Regions from separate parts of the Pseudarthrobacter sp. R1 genome, predicted to be linked through region 1. Evidence: riboswitches for the same ligand, from Rfam matches in the RefSeq annotation. Region 1 holds a riboswitch; each other region holds the start of a gene.
What was found. A riboswitch is a leader RNA that binds a small molecule or an ion and turns the genes downstream of it on or off. The one in region 1 is predicted to bind cyclic di-AMP.
Positions count from the first base shown of each region.

Region 2: another riboswitch for cyclic di-AMP. It lies ahead of M8J71_RS00270 (C40 family peptidase); the one in region 1 lies ahead of M8J71_RS17215 (C40 family peptidase).
Region 3: another riboswitch for cyclic di-AMP. It lies ahead of M8J71_RS02770 (hypothetical protein); the one in region 1 lies ahead of M8J71_RS17215 (C40 family peptidase).
Region 4: another riboswitch for cyclic di-AMP. It lies ahead of M8J71_RS06530 (NlpC/P60 family protein); the one in region 1 lies ahead of M8J71_RS17215 (C40 family peptidase).

Region 1 covers NZ_JAMKFI010000008.1:1,339,603-1,342,823, reverse strand. Annotated here, with positions in the region: gene M8J71_RS17220 (dienelactone hydrolase family protein) at 1-429, opposite strand, end outside; cyclic di-AMP (ydaO/yuaA leader) riboswitch at 736-899, shown strand; gene M8J71_RS17215 (C40 family peptidase) at 903-1,742, shown strand; gene M8J71_RS17210 (protein adenylyltransferase SelO) at 1,891-3,221, opposite strand, start outside.
Region 2 covers NZ_JAMKFI010000001.1:55,869-59,089, forward strand. Annotated here, with positions in the region: cyclic di-AMP (ydaO/yuaA leader) riboswitch at 1-93, shown strand, start outside; gene M8J71_RS00265 (M23 family metallopeptidase) at 104-925, shown strand; cyclic di-AMP (ydaO/yuaA leader) riboswitch at 1,054-1,236, shown strand; gene M8J71_RS00270 (C40 family peptidase) at 1,307-1,990, shown strand; partial or broken gene M8J71_RS00275 (NlpC/P60 family protein) at 2,141-2,654, shown strand; gene M8J71_RS00280 (HNH endonuclease) at 2,945-3,221, shown strand, end outside.
Region 3 covers NZ_JAMKFI010000002.1:177,163-180,383, forward strand. Annotated here, with positions in the region: gene M8J71_RS02760 (HAD-IA family hydrolase) at 1-201, shown strand, start outside; gene M8J71_RS02765 (YdeI/OmpD-associated family protein) at 182-625, opposite strand; gene M8J71_RS02770 (hypothetical protein) at 766-1,503, opposite strand; cyclic di-AMP (ydaO/yuaA leader) riboswitch at 1,509-1,669, opposite strand; gene M8J71_RS02775 (sensor histidine kinase) at 1,796-3,221, opposite strand, start outside.
Region 4 covers NZ_JAMKFI010000006.1:101,656-104,876, forward strand. Annotated here, with positions in the region: gene M8J71_RS06525 (dihydrofolate reductase family protein) at 1-258, shown strand, start outside; gene M8J71_RS06530 (NlpC/P60 family protein) at 441-1,226, opposite strand; cyclic di-AMP (ydaO/yuaA leader) riboswitch at 1,234-1,416, opposite strand; gene M8J71_RS06535 (AMP-binding protein) at 1,521-3,221, opposite strand, start outside.

The DNA.
Region 1 (3,221 bases):
TTCGATATGGGGTGTCAGCCCGCGGTTCTCATGGCAGATCAGCACGGCAGGGCTGCGCCCTTCCTGCTCTGGCCTGGCCAGATAGGCGCTGACTGAGGTTCCGCCGGACGGAAACTGTACGGTCGCCGTCGTCATCCCTGGCGCACCCTCGGGTACGGAAAGCGGGCTCTTCGCCCCGGGCACTGCACCGGAACCGGCAGTCCCGGCGGCCGAAGAGGTTGAAGGCTCCGGGGTGGGCATGGGGTCGGTGCTCCGCGGCACCTCACTGGGCGTGCAGCCCACCAGCAGCATCGCCGCCGCGGCGGCTGCCATGCTGCCGGTGATGAACGCAACCCGCCGGGTGAAAGTCCGCTGACTCAGCGCCCCGGCACGGTAGTCGTCAAAAAATTCCTCGATCAGGTATTTCTCATACTTGCCTAGCTGGGTCACTGTGCCTCCTCGCCGGTGCCGAACATCCTCCTCCCTCCGGTTCTTCCGGGCAAGGGTTATGCGTTCACTTTTCGAATCCCTTTATCAGTTTGTGACAAAGACCACGGCCGGTTGCTCGGCGCGCCTATCTCGCGAGGTCAGAAGGATGTGGGTTATGAATCTATTCATTTGCCAAATGCGATAGGAGCACCTCGTATGTTACCCAAACGTGACAATGGGCCTGGAATCAGGTTATGGTCTTCAGGTGTCCCTCTCAGACGGGACATTCCCGTCAGTATGCCGAGCCCTGCCACTGACCCGGGATTCAATCGTTTCCAGCTGGCAGGGACGGGGGAACCAAGTTTCCGCGGCCTCATTCGAGGCCTTGGGGTTAAGTCGATAGCGCCTCCGTTCCGTTCGGAGTTGCTGCCGGCCGGGTATCTCCAACCCGAACCCGACAGCTCACCCCGCAGGCATGGGAGAGGCGATCAACCGTGTCAAAAAATTCCACCACCGCCCGTCACCGCGCGACTCCGGCCCGCTCAATCGCGCTCCAGGGCTTGGCTGTCTCAGCCAAGTCGCTTGGCCGCCCGGCGCTCGCCGTAGCCGCAGCTTCCGGCATTGCCTTCGGTGTGGGGGCTCCAGCCTATGCAGGCGTGGGCACCCCGGACACCACCGAGACCACTAACACCCAGGCTTATGCAGCGCCGGCCGCTGCAGTGGCTGCCCCTGCAGCAGCTGCAGCCAACGTGCACACCGTCGTCTCCGGCGACACCCTGGGCGCCATCTCGGCCGCCAACGGTGTAGCCCTGAATGACGTTCTGTCCGCCAACGGTCTGTCGATCGACACGATCATCTTCCCCGGCGACCGGATCCAGATCCCCGGCGCCGGCGCCGTTGCAGCTGCTCCGGCTCCCGTCAAGGCTGCTGCCGCTCCCGCTAACACCGGAATGAACATGTCCTACACCTCCACGGCGCCTGCTCCGGCTGCGGCAGCACCCGCTCCGGCTCCGGCAGCCACCGGCACCGGCACCGGCGCAGCCATCCTGGCCAATGCTTACGGCCAGGTGGGCGTCACACAGGACTGCACCGCGATGGTGGAAAAGGCCCTGCGCACCGTGGGCAAAGGCGTTGGCGACCTGGCCCCCACTCAATTCTTCCAGTACGGCTCCACTGTGGCCACCCCCGCTCCCGGCGACCTGGTGATCACCCCCACCCACGTGGGCGTCTACGCCGGTGACGGCCAGGTGGTCAGCGGCGGCGTAAACGGTAACCAGACGCTGGTCCACTCGATCAGCTGGCTCAGCGCTCCGTCCTTCGTCCGCGTAGCGTAATCACACCACCCCGAACAGGGGCGGCAGACGGGATTGTTCCCGGCTGCCGCCCCTGTTTTGTTGCCGGGCTCCGGCAACCGGGCTTCCGGGAAGCCTGCACTTCCGCCGGCCTGCCCGCAGGTGGCGTGACTGCTTGTGCTGTGGCTGCCTACGTGCCGCAGAAGGTCTGGTAGCTGCCGAAGTCCTCCGGCGCTCCCTCGGCGTAGCGTTCGAGCCCCGGCCGCTCGTGGAACGGGCTACGGACCACGTCGAGGAGTTGGTTGAAGGGATCAAGGTTTCCCTCCGTTGCTGCGGCGAGCGCTTCCTCCACCAGGTGGTTGCGAGGTATGTAGGCGGGGTTGACCCTGTCCATCATGCCGGCGTCGGGGTGCAGGGCACGCCACCGTTCCGCCCATGCGTCGAAGGCAGCCAAGTCCAGGACCATCCCCCTGGCAGGGCGTTCATTTCCCCTTGCCGCCTGGGCCAGGTTCCGGAAGAAGGACGTGTAGTCGATTGGTCCGTCCTTCAGGAGGTCCACCAGCCCGTCCACCACCTCCGAGGCTTCTTCAGCCTCAGGGGTTTCCGCTGGTGCTGCTGCCAAACCGACTTTGGTTTTCATGCCGGAGAACCAGGCATCACTGTATTGGCGGCGGAACTTGCCGAGTGCCTCGACGGCAGGGGCCACGGCCTGTTCCTGGTCCTCGTTGAAGAGCGGCAGCATGGCCTCGGCGAGTCGGGCCAGGTTCCATTCGGCAATGACGGGCTGGTTGGCGTACGCATAACGCCCGCCGACGTCAATGGAGCTGTAGACCGCAGCAGGATTAAAGGCGTCCATAAAGGCGCAGGGGCCGTAGTCGATGGTTTCGCCGGAGATGGTCATGTTGTCCGTGTTCATCACGCCGTGGACGAATCCCACCAGCATCCACTGCGCCACCAGCGATGCCTGGGCGGCCACCACCCTTTCGAAGAGCTCGAGGTAGGGTTTTTCTGCCGTGGCGGCATCAGGGTAGTGCCGGCTGATGGCGTGGTCCGCCAAGCGGTGCAGGAGCTCCAGGTTTTCGGTGGCCCTTGCGTATTGGAAACTGCCCACGCGCAGGTGGCTGCTGGCTACCCTTGTCAGCACAGCCCCGGGAAGCATCGTGTCGCGGCGGACCGGGCGGCCGGTGCCCACCACGGCAAGGGAACGTGTTGAGGGGATGCCGAGTGCGTGCATCGCCTCACTGATGAGGTACTCCCGCAGCATGGGTCCGACGACGGCACGGCCGTCCCCGGCGCGGGCGAACGGGGTGCGGCCCGAACCTTTCAGGTGGACGTCCCGAAGCCTGCCCTCCGTGTCGGTCACCTCACCGAGAAGAAGGGCACGCCCGTCGCCCAGCAGGGGCGAGTAGCCACCGAACTGGTGGCCGGCATATGCCTGCGCAACCGGCGTCGATCCCTCCGGAACGTGGTTTCCCACCAGGAGCCGTACGCCTTCAGGGGACCGGAGGTATTCCGGATCAA
Region 2 (3,221 bases), on a different contig from region 1:
CTCTGTGCCGAAGCTTGCTTACGGCGGACCGGGTCTTTGAACTCTCTGACCCGAATCCGACAGCTAACTTCGCAGGCTTTCCAGAGAGGAACCCTTCTTGACCATGCAGAATTCCAGGGGACGCCGCCGCGCGGCGGTCCCTGCTTCGACACCGCGCGTTGTCGAAGTCATCACCTCGGAACGCCCCCGCGATCCGCACCGTGATGCGCGCCGCCGTCGGGGTCCCTTCCGCCAAATCACTGAGTTCGCGGCTGCCAGCGGCATCGGCCAAAAGGCCGGTATCGCCCTGGCCGCCACCGGACTGGTGCTCACCGTGACCGTGCCGGCCACCAGTCCAGTAATGGCCACGGACGCATCCGGATCCACTCCTGTCGCCGCGTCCGCTGTTGCGCCCCAGCCGCAGGTTTCGGCGGAAGCGGGCGCCCAGATTGACTTCAGCCGCTCTGCTGTGGTTACCCAGGCGGACCCGGACGGCAAGCTGAAACAGCTGCTCAGTGCCCAGTCCGCCGGCGCCATCACCCGCGCCGCTTCCGCCGGAAGTCTTGGTGCGCCGCTCGCCGCTTTGAGTACTGCTTCACCGTTCGGCTACCGGGTCAGCCCGATCACCGGAGGATCCGGTGACTTCCACCGCGGACAGGACTATGTGGCCCAGTGCGGCACTTCCGTTCTGGCCGCGGCCACCGGAACCGTCACTTTCGCTGGGTGGCACCAGTATGGTGGCGGCAACCGCGTCGTGGTGGATCACGGCAACGGCCTGGAAACCACCTACAACCACCTGTCGTCCTTCAGCGTGAAGGAGGGGCAGACAGTGTCCCGCGGGGACGTTGTGGCCCTCAGCGGGACCACAGGAGCCTCCACCGGCTGCCACCTCCACTTTGAGGTCCAGGTCAACGGCGAAGTTGTTGACCCAACCGGCTGGCTTTAGTCAAGTGACGGTGAGCTATCGAATAGTCTTGACCTGCCGTGACCTGAATGTGACATTCACACAGAACTGCTGTACCGTCTAACTCGCGTCAACTTTTCCGAAGTTGACGCTCTTGTGCGGATTGCCTAACTCTGCCACCGCTCAAGGTCCGTTCGCATTTCATCGTCTGGCAGGGGCGGGGGAACCAATTTTGGTCTTCGCTTTTTTGAAGGCCTTGGGGTTAAGTCGCAAAAGCTTTTCAGGAAGCCGCGCGGCCGGGTGACTCCCATCCGAATCCGACAGCTCACCTCGTAGGCATTGGGAGAGGCTACCTTCGTGTCTTCACGCCATAATTCTGCGCGCCACCGTGCGCAACCGGTTCGTACCAACCCCCTGGACTCCATGTCCAAGGCTGTTAGTGCCAATGCCGGGACAGTAGGTCGCCAGGCTGCAGTCATCGCAGCCGCCTCGGGCCTCATCCTGACCATGGGCCTGCCGGCCAATGCAGCGGACACCACGGCTGGTGTCTCCGCTTCCACGGAAACCGGATCGGCACAAAGCGCCCTCGCTGTCACCGCGGCGCCCACGGCTACTGTCTCCTTCGAACGTCCCCTGGTCAAGACCACCCCGGCACCCGTTGTTGAGCGGGTAGTTGCGCAGTCCACGGACTCCGACGACGAACAGGGTGTGACCACTGCTTCCGCCGCGTCGGCCGGCTCCGTTGCGGACAAGGCCGTGGAGACAGTTGCCTCGGCGTCCACTTCCGGAATTGCGGGCCTCGCCTACACAGGCATCGGCCGTCCGTACGTTTGGGGCGGCACCACCCCCAACGGCTGGGACTGCTCAGGCTTCACCCAGTGGGTCTACGCCCAGGCCGGCATCAGCATCCCCCGCGTCAACGCGTGGACTGCAATGAAGCCCACCTCCACGCCGCAGCCGGGTGACCTGGTCATGCAGAACGGCGGAGCGCACGTCGGTATCTACGTCGGCAACGGCATGATGATCAGTGCCCTGAACCCCTCCCAGGGAACGCTGCTGCACTCGGTAGCTGCTACCGGCTCCTCAGCCTTCTTCACTGTGAACTAGTTCTTCGACCCCACGGTCCAAGGGCTTTTTCTTTGCCCAAACACGCTCTTCGCTAAATCAGCACACATCCCCGTTCGGGGCGTGCCGGCGCACCCCCAAGATGCCGGCGCGTCCAAACACCTTTGGCTGCCCACATGCGGCTTTGAAGGTGCCATCTCCTTCGAGAAGCCTGCTGTAACCGCCACGCCGGCTGCCGTTGTGGAAGCTCCGGAGCCCGAGGTGGAGGTCCAGGAAGCCGCTCCGGCCCCTGCTCCGGCCGCAAGGACCGCCGCTGTTGCGAAGGTGACCGCTACGGCTCCGGCTGGCAGCAGCCCCCGCCGCTCCTGCCTCGGCAAGTGGAAAGGGTGCAGCCATTCTGTCCGCAGCCTACGCCCAGCTTGGTGTTATGCAGGACTGCACCATGCTGGTGACCAACTCCCTGGCTGCCGTGGGCATCAACTTCCACGACTGGCCCGCAGGCTACCTTTCCTTGGGCCGCACCGTGAGTGCTGCTGAAGCCTAGCCGGGCGACCTGATTTACTACGCCGATGGCGGCGCCGGCATGGCCCACGTGGCTGTCTACGCCGGTAACGGCCAGGCGGTGCACGGCGGCTACAACGGGAACCAAACCGTTGTCTTCAGCGCCAGCGTTGGCTCCGGCCCGGTGTTCATCCGCGTTAGCTAATGCTCTCCGGCCTCGGATGCGCGTCTGATCCCTGAACAGGACCCCTGCCCTTCCGGCGGGGTCTTGTCAGTTAAAACCGGCATGCTTTAACTCCTGGCCAGCTGCGGGCAGCTACCCGGGCGAGCTGCGGGAGTTCACGAGTTCCGGCCGGACACGGCACGGCGTGCTCCAGCAATTAGCTGATAATGCACTTCTTTGTTTACTCTTGTGGTGTCGATCCATAGCCCGGACATGCCGAGGGCAGCCGGCCCTCGTGCCCCTGACGGGTGCGGCCGTGAAGAGGTACGTGCATGCGCACTCTCGTTCTGAATGCTGGATATGAACCGCTGGCGGTTATTACTTTCCGCCGGGCGCTGGTGCTTGTGCTCACGGGCAAGGCGAGCGTTGTGGCCGAAGGGGACGATCCCGTAGTGGGCCCCCAGGAGATCCTGGGCCGCCCGTCCGTGATCCTCCTGAACCGCTACATCCGCCCCAGATATAACCAGTCCACTGCTGTCAGCCGGCGGGGGGTGCTTCGACGTGACGGGCACAAGTGTGCCTATTGCGGAAAAGCTGCGCACACCATCG
Region 3 (3,221 bases), on a different contig from region 1:
GATCCCTCCGACGCCGTGGTGTTTGAAGACGCTCCCGCCGGCATTGCGGCCGGCGTAGCCGCCGGTATCCCAACCGTAGCCGTGGGGCCGAACACCGGGCCGCTTCCGCCGGGGGTCCTGCACATTCCTGATTTCAATGCCGTCGCCGCCCACGTGGACAAGGACGAGGAAGCCTGGACGGTCATTTCTTTCCGGCTTTGAGCTCCTCCACCACTTTGGCAATCCGCCGCGACCGGGTCTCGGGAGTTTTGGCTTCGCCCAGCGGCTCCACGTACCGCCGCTGGGCGCTGTAGCTCAGGGTCGCATAGAACTCCTGCGCCGCCGGCTCCGCAGCCATTGCAGCGGCAAGGTCCTCAGGGACCTCAACAATCCGGGGTTGTGTGTCCAGTTCCACGTCGACGTCAACGGTGTCTCCGGCTTCGACACCAACAAACTCCCTGTTGGCTGCGCTCAGCGATATCAGGTTTTGCCCGCCCATCACTGCGATGCTGCTGCGATAGCTTTTGCCGTTGATGCTGACCACCACAGGCGGCCGCTTGCCGGCTCCCAGCTCCGAAACAACCTGCTCCGGGACTACGATGCCGGTTTTATTGCCGCTGCCTTGGATGGTGGTGGTGAACTTCATGGACCACAGTATGCCGGGCGGGCCCCGGTCCTTGAAAGTGCGGGAGCCAGTGTGCGGGAGCCAGCAGGCGCGGGACCCAGACGTGCGCGGCTGTTTAAAACGCCGCCCGCGTGTTGCAGTTCCGGATGTGCCAGGACTGCTTAGTACCAGTTATTCGACAGGTGGAAGTTCAGCGCACCACACGGGGACTGGTAACGCTCCTGGATGTAATTCAGGCCCCAGTTGATCTGCGTGCGGTAGTTGGTGAGGTAGTCCGGGCCGGCGCTGGCCATCTTCTCGGCGGGCAGGGACTGCACGATGCCGTAGGCGCCGCTGCTCGGGTTGGTGGCCGTGGTGGTCCAGTCCGATTCCTTGTCCCACAGGGTTACCAGGCACTGCATCTGGTCAGGAGCCCAGCCGTAGTTCGCCAGCTGGCCAGCGGCGTACGCCTGGGCGCCGGCGGGATCGTTGACCGCGACGACGGGTGCAGGCTCGGGCGCTGGAGCCGGAGCGGGCTCAGGGGCAGGAGCAGGTGCAGGGGCAGGAGCAGGCTCAGGAGCGGGTGCCGGTGCAGGTTCGGGAGCCGGCGCAGGGGCGGGCTCGGCCGCCTGCGGGGCTACAGCTATCTCCGGAGCGGCGGGCTCAGGCGCGGGATTGGAGGTAATCTCGCTCTTCTCGATGCTGAGGTTCGACTGCGCCTGGGCGGCCTGCGTTTCAGTGGCCGCTACACGGATGCTTGTTTCTGTAGCCTGTCCCGCAGCTCCCACTCCAACGAGGAGTGCGCAGGATGCGGCAATCACGGCCGCGCGCTTGCCGAAAGAAGAGATTTTGCCGGTTTCCGGTCCAGCGTGCGGTGCGGAATCGTTTTTCGGACGTGGTTTTACCAGGTTTTTGAACATGATGGATCGCCTCTCACACCTGCGGAGTTAGCTGTCGGGTTCGGATGAGGGCATCCGGCCACACGGAAAGTTCACGTGCTGGCTTAACCCCAAGGGCAATCAGTGCCCGGGACGGTGGGTCCCCCGCCTCTGCCTATGTTCAAAGGGAATCCGGGAAGTGGCAGAGCTTGGCGTCATCCGGATATGCGGCTCGAACACGAACTGCACCCAATCGACGGTACAGGAATGCAGCGCGTAAGTCACATTTTGGTAACAGAGATCACGACGGCGGCGCGTCGCCTTGCTGCCAACCTCACCTCAAGGGGAGATGTAAGGCGAACTCTGTGCGCCCGGATTGTGATGTCACCGTTACCCTTCCGCCGTGGGCCTCCATGATGGATTCCACGATGGACAACCCGAGGCCGCTGGTGCCTTCGGCCGCTGCAGCCCCCGCCCCATCTCCCGTGCCCTTCCGGGCCGCGTCTGCGCGGGCGAAGCGCGAAAAAACATGGTCCACAAACTCCGCCGGGATCCCGCCGCCGTCGTCCGTTACCGTTATCAACGCGGCACCTCCAGCCGTCTTTCCGACGCCGGTAACAACAGTGGTGCCGGCAGGGGTGTGTTTGCGCGCGTTGGAGAGCAGGTTCATCAGCACCTGGCGCAGCTGGGAGGCGTCACCGGTGACCACCACGGGCTCATCCGGAAGTTCCAGCCGCCAGGTGTGGCCCGGTGCCATCACCTTTTCATCACTGACGCTTTCCACCACCAACTGCGTAAGGTCCACCTCGCTGAGCTTCAACGGCTGGCCCTCATCGAGCCGGGCCAGCAGCAGCAGGTCTTCCACCAAAGCGGTCATCCGCTCTGACTGGCTCTGCACACGGGCAAGGGACTTTTGGCCGTCGGGGGTGAAGGCCTCCGTCATCCTCATCAATTCGGTGTAGCCGCGGATGGCGGTCAGGGGAGTACGCAGCTCGTGCGAGGCATCGGCCACAAACTGCCGCACCTTTGTTTCGCTCATCTGCCGCGCCTGCAGCGCGCTCGCCACGTTATCCCGTCTCCTTTTCACCCCGTGACCGACGCTGCCTACTTCCGTTCCCGGATTGGAGTTCGACGGCGGCACGCGCACCGCGAGTGCCACCTCGCCGGCGTCCAGGGGAAGCTGCGAAACCCGGGTGGCAACCTCCGACAGCTGCTCAAGAGGTTTCATGGTGCGTCGGATCAGGACCGTGCCCACTAATCCGATCAAGAGCAACCCGCCAAGCGAGACGACCACAAAGGTCCACACGAGGGAGGCAAGCGTGCTTTCTTTGGCAGCGAGGGGGAGCCCGGTGACCAGGACATCACCGAAGTTCGTTTTCACCGCTACCAGCCGGTAGGCACCGTTTGAGAGGCTACGGTCCACGGGCTCCGTGTCTGTCGCCAGCGCCAGCAGCGTCTGCTTGTCCTCGGCGGACAGTGCAGAACGCGTGGTGTCCGAGGTGAGGAATCCACCACTGTTCACCTGGCCGTTGAGGATGCGGGCGTTCATGGTTCCCACGCTTTGGCCGCGGGCGTCCAGGGGATCCCTTCCATTGAAGCCGCCCATGGGAGGGCGGCCCGGATTGTTGGACCGGTCTGCAGCCTGGCTCAGCTGTTCATCCAGCTGGCGGGTCAGGAACGCATCCATGGAAGCATAGCTGGCAACGCCCACGGCACCGCAGATGGCGATGAGCAGGGCCATGGCCAGGAGGATGAGGCGG
Region 4 (3,221 bases), on a different contig from region 1:
ACTGGCGACGCGGTCACGGAGATCACCCGGCTCAAAGCCGATGACGGCGGCTTCATGGACATCGGCGGTGCCACACTCGCCGCGGCGGCCATGCGGGCCGGGCTGATCGACGAATATCTGATGGTCACCCATCCGGTCCTGGTGGGCGGCGGCACGCCGTTCTTCACAGCCTTGGACAACTGGGTGAACCTGAACCTGGTGGAGACCCGGAAGTTTCCCGACGGTGTGGTCATGACCAGGTATGCGACCAGGCGCTGAGTGCCCCACGAGGCGTTCACTGTGTACGGCTGGCCACACCCCGGCCGAAGGTCGGGAAGGCATGGGGCAACATAACCACGCGATACGGCGGAAATGGCAATGCTCCCACTATGCCGAGGGCATGCTGAAGGCCGGTGAGTCAATGCCCCTAAGGCATTTGACTCACCGGCCTTCAGTGGTTTCTATTTGCCTGCGCGGACGAAGGTGACGCCGCCCTTGGAGGTCATCCAGGACAGGGGGTGGACGGCGGTTTCGTTCTTGCCGTTCAGGCCGGAGCTGAGGACCTGGCCGTCACCGACGTAAATACCTACGTGGCCGGGCTGCATGACCATGTCGCCGGGCTGGGGATCGGAGACGACGGTGCCGTAGTTCATGAACTGCATCGGGCCAAGGTCACCGACCGGGATCCCTGCAGCATTCAGGGCATTTTCGACCAGTCGCGTGCAGTCCTGAATCATGCCGATCTGCGCGTAAGCGGAGGACAGCATGGTGGCGTTGATTCCGCCTGCTGCCGGGGCAGCAGCCGGAGCGGCAGCAGCGGGCGTAACGGTGACCTGGGCCTTGGCCGGCGCAACGGCCTGTGTCTTTACGGCGGTAGAAGCGGCAGGAGCGGCCGCTTTGGGGGCCTCGACGGCGACCGGCTTGGGTGCTTCCACGACGGGGGCAGGAGTGGCCTCGTCGGCGGTACGCTCGAAGGAGATCTGCACGGTGGCGTCTGCGCTGAGCGGGGTTTGCACTTGGCTGGTGACTTCGAGGTTCGATGCCGGCTCGGCTTCGCGCTGGGTTGGGGCGTCTGCTGCCTGGGCGGCGATGCCGCTGGTCAGGACGAGGCCGGAAGCGGCCGCGATGACGGCGGCCTGGCGGCCTACACCGCCGGCGTGGCCAGCGACGGATTTGGACAGGACCGCCAAAGGGCTGGTCTGGACGGGGACCGCGCGGCGGCGGCCGTGAGCTTTGCCATTGGGCATGAAAGGGCCTCTCCCACTGCCTGCGAGGTTAGCTGTCGGATTCGGATGGGAGACACCCGGCCGTGGTGATGCACGGAATGCATCAGGCACGGCTTCACCCCAAGGCCTGCCGGAAGCAGGCCGATATTGGTTTCCCCGTCTCTGCCGGACGATTTTGCGAACGGATCCCGGGCAGCGGCAGAGTTAGGCAAGTCTGCTCAGGAGTGCCGCATTCGGAGAAACGGGCACGGTTTCAGACCCTACATCACACCAGCCCCACTTGTCACATTTGCATAACGGCTTTCGGGCTGCAACCTACGTCGATCGCTCCCGTCCAACTGGACGTAGCAACGATGTGAAGCGCCGCCCCGCCCATTTGAATGCTGCCGTAGTGGGCAACCACCTGCAGAGCGCCCAGTAGCCCACCCCCAGCACGAGGGACCCGACGACGGCCAGGACCGGATTGATGGGAAGCAGCAGCGGGTAGACCAGCCAGTGGGTGAGGTAGATATACAGGGACGCCGCCGCCAGCCAGCCGGTGACCCGGCGCAGGACCGCCGGCACCGGCAGGGCGGGCACCCACACCAGCAGCAGAATGCCTGCCGCGACGGTGACATCGCGGACGGTGCTGCCGAAGAACCCCGGCAGCGTCACCAGGGTGATGACCGAGACAGTGATTCTGTGGAAGTGCGTGCGGGCCCGGGCGAGCGCCCAGCCGAGCGCAAAGAGCCAGAACACCGGCGGCGGCTTGGGCAGGCCGGGATCCACGATGTCGTACCGGCTCAGCAGCGCGATGGCCACCAGCCCCAGGGCGAAAGCGAACGGCGCACGGCGCTCCACCCGGTCAACCCAGGGCACGGCCATGAGCGCTGCCACGGCCAGCAGGATGTACACCAGCAGTTCCACAAACCAGAAATGCCACTGCGTGGTTACTTGCTCGGGCCCAACTATGGCGTTCAGCAGGAAGATATTGGCAACGCTGTAGCGGTCCGTGAGCAGGTAGGCCACGGCGATAAAAGCGGTTGAGGGCAGAACTATCCGGGCCGCCCCGCGGAGTTGGCGGCGCAGCCGCGGGAGCCGCTGGTCCGCCAACTGGAAGCGTGCGAAGTTGTAACCGGCCACCACGAAGAGCAGGTGGGCGGTCTGGAACATGATCAGCTCCACGTGCGTGGCCACAATGCACACGATGGCGACGGCCCGCAGCACAATCGAGGTTTCCAGGAAGGAAAAGGGGCTCCACCGCCTGGGCTTCCGGCGGCGCTCCAATTCCCGCACGGGCAATAGGTGCCAGTCCGAGGGAAGCTGTCCCAGGACGCGTTCCAGCTGAACCGAGACCGCCACGTAGGACAGCGAGTCACCATCAAGGGAGACGAACGTGTCGTCGTCTCCCACAACGGGGCATTCCAGGGCGTCGGCGAAGATACTTCGGATGTCGTCGGGGTTGCCGGCGGGGGTTGGGCCCTCCGGTGCCGGCTTGGCGGTTGCGGCGCGGGCGGTGCCGACGGCACCCGCAGCAGCGGGCGCCGGAGCGGCAAGTCCCAGGACGGCCGGGTAGTCCACCTTGCCGGTGGTCAGGCGCGGGAGGGCTTCCACGGCATGGATTACGACGGCGGCGCGCGGCAGCCCAAGCGTGCCGGCCAGGGACTTGGCGAGCAAACCGCCGTCGTGCCCGCCTTCGACGGCGACCACCAGGCGATCATCGGTGCCGGCGGCGGCGGCGGTGATCCCCATGTCGGCGAAGATCCGCTCCACCTGGCCGAGGTCCACCCGCAGGCCGACAATCTTCACGAACCGGCTGCGCCGTCCCACCACTTCGTACAGGCCGTTCGTGTGCCGCCGGGCGAGGTCGCCGGTGCGCAGTTCGTGGACTTCCCGGCCCAGTGCCAGGTCCCCGGGGTGCTCGGCGTAACCGAGCATCACGTTGGGGCCGCTGTAGACCAGTTCCCCGTCTGCCAGGTCCTCCACCGGTTCGATGCGGAAGGAACCGCCCGGTACGGGGACGCCGATGGTTTCGGC